DNA from 2 places in the Pseudomonas sp. PP3 genome. Region 1 is predicted to be linked to the other one. Evidence: predicted binding sites of a transcription regulator. Region 1 holds the regulator's gene; the other holds the start of a gene.
What was found. The regulator FliA, encoded in region 1, starts transcription of late flagellar genes. The targets are predictions, from matches to a motif close to CTAAAGTTTNNNNNNNNNNNGCCGNTAA.
Positions count from the first base shown of each region.

Region 2: KHO07_RS09085 (methyl-accepting chemotaxis protein) is a predicted target of FliA. The motif match lies at 2,082-2,109, and genes of this name have one in related genera.

Region 1 is NZ_HG995459.1:1,646,452-1,650,997, reverse strand. It holds gene KHO07_RS07650 (chemotaxis protein CheA) at 1-459, opposite strand, end outside; gene KHO07_RS07645 (protein phosphatase CheZ) at 514-1,302, opposite strand; gene KHO07_RS07640 (chemotaxis response regulator CheY) at 1,322-1,693, opposite strand; gene fliA (RNA polymerase sigma factor FliA) at 1,860-2,600, opposite strand; gene fleN (flagellar synthesis regulator FleN) at 2,597-3,427, opposite strand; gene flhF (flagellar biosynthesis protein FlhF) at 3,544-4,546, opposite strand, start outside.
Region 2 is NZ_HG995459.1:1,968,716-1,973,261, forward strand. It holds gene KHO07_RS09085 (methyl-accepting chemotaxis protein) at 1-2,040, opposite strand, end outside; gene KHO07_RS09090 (Na+/H+ antiporter NhaC family protein) at 2,355-3,671, shown strand; gene KHO07_RS09095 (methyl-accepting chemotaxis protein) at 3,851-4,546, shown strand, end outside.

The DNA of each region.
Region 1 (4,546 bases):
CGACTCGCTTTCAGCGGCAGGCTCTTCAACCAAGTGGGCGACAGGTGCAGGTGCAACCTCGTCGGCCGATTGCGGCTCGGCCAGACGGGCCAGTGCCGCGAGCAATTCCGGTGTAGCAGCCGTGATCGGGCTGCGTTCGCGGACTTCGCTGAACATGCTGTTCACCGCGTCCAGCGCTTCAAGAACCACGTCCATCAATTCCGAGTCAACGCGACGCTCACCCTTGCGCAGGATGTCGAACACGTTCTCGGCGATGTGGCAGCACTCCACCAGCTCGTTGAGCTGGAGGAAGCCGGCGCCCCCTTTTACAGTGTGGAAACCGCGAAAAATTGCATTGAGCAAATCCGCATCATCCGGTCGGCTTTCCAGCTCGACCAGCTGTTCGGACAGTTGCTCTAGAATCTCGCCGGCCTCAACCAGGAAATCCTGAAGGATCTCTTCATCGGCGCCGAAGCTCATTAATGGTGTGCTCCTACAGGTCTAAAAACCCAAAAAACCTAAAATTCTAAAACGCTAAAATCCCAGGCTGGATAACAAATCGTCCACATCGTCCTGACCGGACACAACGTCTTCTCTTTTATCGGCATGAATCTGCGGACCTTCACCCTGAGAGAGATGTTTTTGTGGATCTTTTTCTGCAAGCATCGCTTCACGGTCATGTTCGATGCCCGCAAAGCGGTCCACCTGGCTGGCCATGAGTACGAGCTTGAGCAGGTTGCTTTCAACTTCGGTGACCAGTTGGGTCACACGCTTGATCACTTGACCTGTGAGGTCCTGATAATCCTGGGCCAGCAGGATGTCGTTGAGGTTGCCCGACACGGCACGGTTGTCTGTGCTGCTGCGTGCCAGGAACCCGTCGACGCGCCGGGCCAGTTCGCGGAACTCTTCAGCGCCGACTTCGCGACGCATGAACCGCCCCCAATCCGTGCTCAAGGCCTGGGCTTCGTCGGCCAGGCTGTTGACCAGCGGCGTGGCGTTTTCCACCAGGTCCATGGTGCGGTTGGCCGCGGCCTCGGTCAGCTTGACCACATAGCCCAGACGCTCGGTGGCGTCGGTGATCTGTGACACCTCCTCGGCTTGCGGCATGTGCGGGGCAATCTGAAAATTGACGATCGCGCTATGCAGCTCGCGGGTGAGCTTGCCCACTTCCTGATACAGGCCGCGGTCACGGGTCTGGTTGAGCTCATGGATCAATTGCACAGCATCGCCAAACCTGCCTTTTTCAAGGCTCGCGACCAGTTCGACGGCGTGTTTTTTCAGGGTCGATTCAAAATCGCCCTGCGAAGATTCGTTATGCCCCATAGCTCCCCCGTGGCGCAGTTCAACCGATGCGTTCGAAAATCTTCTCGATTTTTTCTTTCAACGCCTGGGCCGTGAAGGGTTTGACCACATAGCCGTTTACACCGGCCTGGGCCGCTTCGATGATCTGCTCGCGCTTGGCTTCAGCGGTCACCATCAGCACCGGCAGGTGCTTGAGCTTTTCATCGGCACGCACGTGGCGCAGCAGATCGATACCGGTCATGCCAGGCATGTTCCAGTCGGTCACCAGAAAGTCGATGCTCCCGCTGTTGAGTACCGGAATGGCGGTAGTGCCATCGTCGGCCTCGACCGTGTTGGTGAACCCAAGGTCACGCAACAGGTTTTTTATGATCCGCCGCATCGTTGAGAAGTCATCAACGATGAGGATTTTCATGTTCTTGTCCAATTCGACCTCCAAGCAGACTAAAACGCGCCCAGCACCTGGACGCGCCATTTCAATCAATCTGGCAAAGCACTCAATGACTGTCTGGAGTACAACGAAGCGAGACCGGCGCGGTTCATCACCCCACCAGCCACGTCGCAGTGCCCCCACACTGCCTTCAGCGCGCTCGCCACTCTCCCAAACGCCCCCGCAAACGGGCTGCGCACTGGCTATGTAACTGGCTGACCCGAGATTCGCTGACCCCCAGGACCTCACCGATTTCCTTGAGATTCAACTCTTCGTCGTAGTACAGCGCCAACACCAGTCGCTCACGCTCCGGCAAATTGGCAATCGCGTCCGCCAGCGCTGCCTGAAAGCGTTCATCTTCCAGATCGCGTGACGGCTCGAGGTGAGCACTCGCGCCATCCTCGTGCAGCCCTTCGTGTTCGCCGTCCTGCAACAGATCGTCGAAACTGAATAAACGGCTGCCCAGGGTGTCGTTCAAAATCCCGTAGTAATCGTCGAGACTCAATTGGAGTTCGGCCGCAACTTCGTGATCTTTAGCGTCACGGCCGGTTTTAGCTTCAATCGAGCGGATGGCGTCGCTGACCATGCGGGTATTGCGGTGGACCGAGCGTGGCGCCCAGTCGCCCTTGCGCACTTCATCGAGCATGGCGCCGCGGATGCGGATGCCCGCGTACGTCTCGAAACTTGCGCCTTTGCTGGCGTCGTATTTGGTCGAAACTTCCAGCAGGCCAATCATCCCGGCCTGGATCAAGTCTTCGACCTGGACACTGGCCGGCAGACGCGCCAGCAAGTGGTAGGCAATGCGTTTGACCAGCGGCGCGTAACGCTCGATCAGCTCGTACTGCGCATCGCGTGCCGATTTCTTGTAGAGGTTGTAGCCGCTGGCTGTCATAGCACGGGTCCTGCCGTTTGTTGCACGAGGCGCTCGACGAAGAACTCCAGATGCCCGCGCGGGTTGGCGGGCAGCGGCCAGGTGTCGACCTTCTGCGCGATCGCCTTGAAGGCCAGCGAGCACTTGGAGCGCGGGAACGCTTCGTAAACGGCACGCTGTTTTTGCACGGCCTTGCGCACGCTTTCGTCATAAGGCACGGCGCCGACGTATTGCAGGGCGACGTCGAGGAAGCGATCCGTGACTTTGGTCAACTTGGCGAACAGGTTGCGCCCTTCCTGCGGGCTCTGGGCCATGTTGGCCAGGACGCGGAAGCGGTTCATGCCGTAGTCGCGGTTAAGCAGTTTGATCAACGCATAAGCGTCGGTGATCGAGGTCGGCTCGTCGCAGACCACCAGCAACACTTCCTGGGCCGCACGGACAAAACTGACTACCGAGTCACCGATACCCGCAGCGGTGTCAATCACCAGCACGTCGAGGTTGTCGCCGATGTCGCTGAAGGCCTGGATCAGGCCGGCATGTTGCGCCGGGCTCAAGTGAACCATGCTCTGGGTGCCGGACGCGGCGGGAACGATGCGGATGCCGCCCGGGCCCTGCAACAGGACGTCGCGCAGCTCGCAGCGACCTTCGATCACGTCGGCCAGGGTACGTTTGGGTGTCAGGCCCAACAGAACGTCGACGTTCGCCAGCCCCAGGTCGGCGTCCAGCAACATGACGCGCCGGCCAAGTTCAGCCAAAGCCAGGGACAAGTTCACTGACACGTTAGTTTTCCCGACGCCACCTTTGCCGCCGGTCACCGCGATCACCTGTACGGGATGCATGCTGCCCATGTTATTTCTTTACCTTGTCTTGCATAGACGGAGGCCACATTACTGGCTGCGCGTTCGTAAACCGAACAATGCATGGCAGACCATCGATGTAGGTACAAAAACTATTCATTGTTACCTCAGCCTACCTGTTTGGTGGGGCTGTGGTAGATATCAGCGAACATGTCAGCCATGGCTTCTTCGCTGGGTTCTTCCTGCATTTGCACGCTGACGGCGCGGCTGACCAGTTGATGACGACGCGGCAGATGCAAATCATCCGGAATCCGCGGGCCATCAGTCAGGTAGGCCACCGGTAATTCATGGCTGATGGCCAGGCTCAGCACTTCGCCCAGACTTGCCGTTTCATCCAGTTTAGTCAGGATGCAGCCAGCAAGCCCGCAGCGCTTGTAACTGTGATAAGCGGCGGTTAGAACCTGTTTCTGGCTGGTGGTTGCCAGGACCAGATAATTTTTTGATTTTATGCCTCGTCCGGCCAGGCTTTCGAGCTGCATGCGCAGAGCCGGATCGCTGGCCTGAAGGCCGGCGGTATCGATCAGCACCACGCGCTTGCGCAGCAGGGGTTCCAGCGCTTGCACCAGCGATTGCCCCGGATCAACGTGGGTCACCGGCACATTGAGAATCCGACCGAGGGTCTTGAGCTGCTCCTGGGCACCGATGCGGTAGCTGTCCATGCTCACCAGCGCGATATTCTGCGCGCCGTACTTGAGCACGTAACGGGCAGCCAGTTTGGCCAGGGTGGTGGTCTTGCCCATGCCGGCAGGGCCGACCATGGCAATCACCCCGCCCTCTTCCAGCGGCTCGATTTCCGGCGTGGCGATCATCCGCGCCAGGTGCGCCAGCAACATGCGCCAGGCCTGACGGGGTTCTTGAATGTCGGTGATCAGCGCCAGCAGGTCGCGAGACAACGGCCCGGACAAACCGATACGTTGCAGACGACGCCAGAGGTTGGCCTGGCCCGGGCTGCTGCCTTGCAGCTGATTCCACGCCAGGGAGCCCAGCTGTACTTCCATCAGCTCGCGCAGGCTGTTGAGCTCGAAACGCATCGAGTCAAATACCCGGGAATCCATCGCGGCCGCCGGAGCCGGAGCTGGCGCAGGGCGACGAGGCTCGGCGTAGGTCGGC
Region 2 (4,546 bases), 320 kb from region 1:
ATCGCGGATGGTCGCGACGTTGTTGTTGATCTCCTCGGCCACCGCGCTTTGCTCTTCGGCGGCACTGGCGATTTGCAGGTTCATGTCGCTGATCACGGTCACCGCCTCGCCGATCTGCCGCAGTGCCGTCACGGCCTGGCCGACCTGCTCGACACTGCCTTGGGCCTGGCGATGGCTGTTGCCCATCGACCCCACCACATCCTGGGTGCCGCTTTGCAATTGCTCGATCACCAGCCGGGTTTCCTCGACGGATTCCTGGGTGCGCCGCGCCAGGTTGCGCACTTCATCGGCCACCACGGCAAACCCGCGCCCGGCCTCACCGGCACGGGCTGCTTCGATGGCGGCATTTAGCGCGAGCAGGTTGGTCTGTTCGGCGATGGCGCGGATCACTTCGAGCACCGAACCGATCTTTTCGCTATTGGCCGCCAGACCTTCGACCTGAATCATCGCCGCGCTCATGTCGGCGGCGAGGTTGTCGATGCTCGCGGTGGTGCGGTCGATCACGGTCAGGCCCTGGCGGGTCGCCTGATCAGCATCCCGGGCGGCTTGCGCTGCCTGGGCCGCGCTGCGGGCCACGTCCTGGGCAGTGGCGCTCATTTCGTGGGACGCGGTGGCGACCTGATCCACCTGACGGAATTGCTGCTCCATGCCGGCGCTGGTCTGGGTGGCGATGGCGGACGACTGGTCGGCGGTGCTGCGAGCGTCCTGCACCGAGCGTTTGACCTCGGCGATGATCGGTTGCAGCTTGTCGAGGAAGCGGTTGAACCAGCCCGCCAATTGGCCCAGCTCATCCTGTTTGTCATAGGCCAGGCGGCGGGTCAGGTCACCTTCGCCGCTGGCGATGTCTTCGAGCATGTGCGCCACGCCCAAAATCGGCTTGGTCACGCTGCGGGCCATCAGCCACACCAGTACCAGCCCGATCAATGCGGCGAGCGCACCCAGGCCCAACTCGGTCAGGGTGCCGGCGGTGTTACCTTCATCCAGTTGCTTTTTCAGGGTCTCGGCGGGGCCGATCAGCACTTTCTCCGGGACGTCGAGCAACACGCCCCAGGATTTTCCACCGGGGATCGGCTGGAACGGCGACAGCACTTTGAGCTGTTGATTGCTGTGCAGGCTGGCGGTCTGGCTGCTGGTCGCGAGGGTGCGCATCAACTCGGCACCGTTGGTGGGGTCGATGGCTTCCAGGCGCTGGCTGAGTTTGCCGGCGTCCGGGCTGTGACCGGCGAGCAGGCCGGCAGGGCTGATAATGCTGACGCTGGTCTGGCCGTCGTAGAGTTTCTTGCTCGCGCCCTGACTGATGGCTTGCAAGCGGTTGAGGTTGATGTCCACCGATAACGAAGCGATCACCTTGCCGTTGACCATCAGCGGGAACACGATGCTGGTCATCAGCACTTTCTGGCCGTCGATCATATAAAAGTAGGGTTCGATCACGCAGGGCTTGAGGCTGGTGCGCGGGCAGGTAAACCAGGCGTTGGCCGGTTCGCCGCTGGGCCCGGTGCTGGTGTCGGTCATGTCGCTTTCCGGCAGCGCCATCGACGTCACCTTGCCCGGCGAAGGCTGCGACCAGTACAGGGCAAAGCGGCCCTTGTCGTTGCTGCCCAATTCGTCCTGGCCGCTGAACAGTTCGTCCTTGCCGTCCAGCCCGTCGGGTTCAAACACCAGGGACAAACCCAGCAGTTCCGGATTGGCTTGCAGGGCCGATTTGACCTGACGGGTCAGGTCTTCGCGCAGGTCGAAGGCATCGAGGAAGCGCTTCTCGGCCTGATCCCGCAGAAACAGCACCTGACGGGAGAATCCATGCCCGTATTGATAGGCGTCCATGAATTGCTGGCGAATGACCAGTGCCTGGTTTTCACCCTGGGACTCGATCCGCGCCTGGGCCGCTTCAGTCAGCATCTCCATGCTCGAGGCTTTCACCATCGCGGAGCTGTGCTCCATGCGGTACAGCGAAAGACCCACCAGCAGGGTCACGATGCCCGCCAGGCACAGCCCGGCCAGCAGGGTGATTTTCCATTGAATGGAAAGTTGTCTGAGCGACATGGAGACGTCCTTTATTCGATAAATATCTGAGACTTTGCACTGTAACGGCAGCCATCTGGCTTTCTTTACGCCGCCCCCGAAAATCGAATCGGCTGTAGTCGCTCGTTTGCCAGCGATGCGGTCGCAGGATCACCGCAAGGTTGCATGGACCCATCGCCAGCAAGCCGGCTCCTACAAAAGGACGCGCCTGACTTTGACAAGGCGGCAGCGGTCCGGCAAAGTGCGCGCCCTTCTAATAAGACCCATTCTTTAACCCGCTGGCGGCCCATGCGAGCTGCCGACCGGACTCTTTCCGTTTGTGTCGAGGTAATGAAATGAATGCAGTAATTGCCGCGGTTGGCGTCATGCTGATACTCAGCCTGTCCCGCGTGCATGTGGTGATCGCGCTGATCGTGGGTGCGCTGGTGGGCGGTTTGACCGGTGGCCTGGGAATCGACGCGACCCTCAAAGCCTTCAACAGCGGCCTCGGCGGCGGGGCGACCGTGGCGTTGTCCTACGCGTTGCTCGGTGCTTTCGCGGTGGCCATTGCCAAGTCCGGCATGGCTCATGCCCTGGCGGACAAAGTGCTGGCGATGGTCGATCGCCAGCACGCCACGGGCGGTGGCCAGGTCAAGTGGTTGTTGATCGGTCTGCTCTGGGTCGTGGCCATTGCCTCGCAGAACATCTTGCCGATACATATCGCCTTCATTCCCTTGCTGGTGCCGCCGCTTCTCTACGTGCTGACCAAGCTGCAGCTGGATCGCCGGTTGATCGCCTGTGTCATTACCTTCGGCCTGATCACCCCGTACATGTTCCTGCCGGTGGGCTTCGGCAACATCTTCCTCAATGAAATCCTGCTGGCCAACGTCGCCCGCAGTGGCGTGGACGTCAGCGGCATCAACGTCACCCACGCCATGGGTATTCCGGCGCTGGGCATGGTGACGGGCTTGCTGATCGCGTTCATCAGCTACCGCAAGAAGCGTGTCTACGACCTGAAAAAGATCGAGCAAGTCGAGCAGGTTGCGGTGCAGTACAACCCGATGAGCCTGATGGTAGCGGCTGTGGCGATTGCCGCAGCCTTCATTATTCAGTTGCTGCTGGACTCGATGATTATTGGTGCGCTGGCCGGTTTCCTGATTTTCTCGGTCTCGGGCATCGTCAAATGGCGCGACACTGACGACCTGTTCACCGAAGGCATGAAGATGATGGCGATGATCGGCTTCATCATGATCGCCGCCTCGGGGTTCGCCGAAGTGATGAAGGCCACCGGCGAGGTGCAGACGCTGGTCGAATCGTCGGCCGCGTACATCGATCACAGCAAAGGCATCGGTGCCTTGCTGATGTTGCTGGTGGGTTTGCTGGTGACTATGGGCATCGGCTCGTCGTTCTCCACCGTGCCGATCCTGGCGGCGATTTTCGTACCGTTGTGTGTGCAGTTGGGCTTCAGCCCGATTGCCATCGTGTGCATCGTCGGCACCGCCGGCGCCCTGGGTGACGCCGGTTCGCCAGCCTCGGACTCGACCCTCGGCCCGACTTCCGGCCTGAACATCGACGGCCAGCACCATCACATCTGGGACACCGTGGTCCCGACTTTCCTGCACTACAACCTGCCGCTGCTGGCGTTTGGCTGGATTGCCGCGATGGTGCTGTAACACCGCAATTCACCCCGTGGGAGCGAGCCTGCTCGCGAAAGCGTCGGCACTTTCAGCATCTATGTGACTGACAGGCCGTCATCGCGAGCAGGCTCGCTCCCACAGTGACCGCGTTCAACTTTTGAATTGGCCTGCCGTTAAAGCTTTAACCACGCCAACAAAATCAAAGAGTGAACGTCATGCGCATGAGCCTGAAGGCTAAAGTCCTGTCCCTTGCCGTCCTCCCGGTGTTGCTCTTCGCGCTGGTCATCAGCCTGACCACGTTGTTTATCCTGCAAGGCCAGGCCCGCCAGGAGGTCGTGGAAACCCGCGAGCGCCTGCTCAGCGATGCCAAGGCGACCCTGCAAAGTTATGTTGCCGTGGCGATGACCACGATCAAGCCGCTGTACGACGCTGCCGCGCAGGGCGACGACGCGGCACGGGCGCAGGCCATCAAGTTGCTGTCGAACATCACCTACGGCAAGGACGGCTACTTCTTCGGCTACGACTCCAACACCGTGCGCCTGTTCAAGGCCAAAGATCCCGAAGGCGTGGGCAAAAGTTTCAAGGACAACCGCGATCCCAACGGGGTTTACGTCAACCGCGACCTGGTGAAAGTCGCCCAGGACGGTACGCACTACCTGCAATACAGCTCGCCGTTGCCGGGCAATAACAAGGTGCTGGTGCCCAAGCTCGGTTACACCGAATATTTGCCGAAGTGGGACATGGCGGTGGGTACGTCGGTCAACCTTGACGGTATCGAAGCGCAAGTCGCCGTGGTCGAGGCCAAGGTTCAGGAGCGCATGCAAGGCGTGGTGCTGAGCATTGTCGGCGTGGCCGTGGTGGTGCTGGTGCTGCTCGCCGCAGCCGGGATGTTGTTGGCCAACACCATTCTG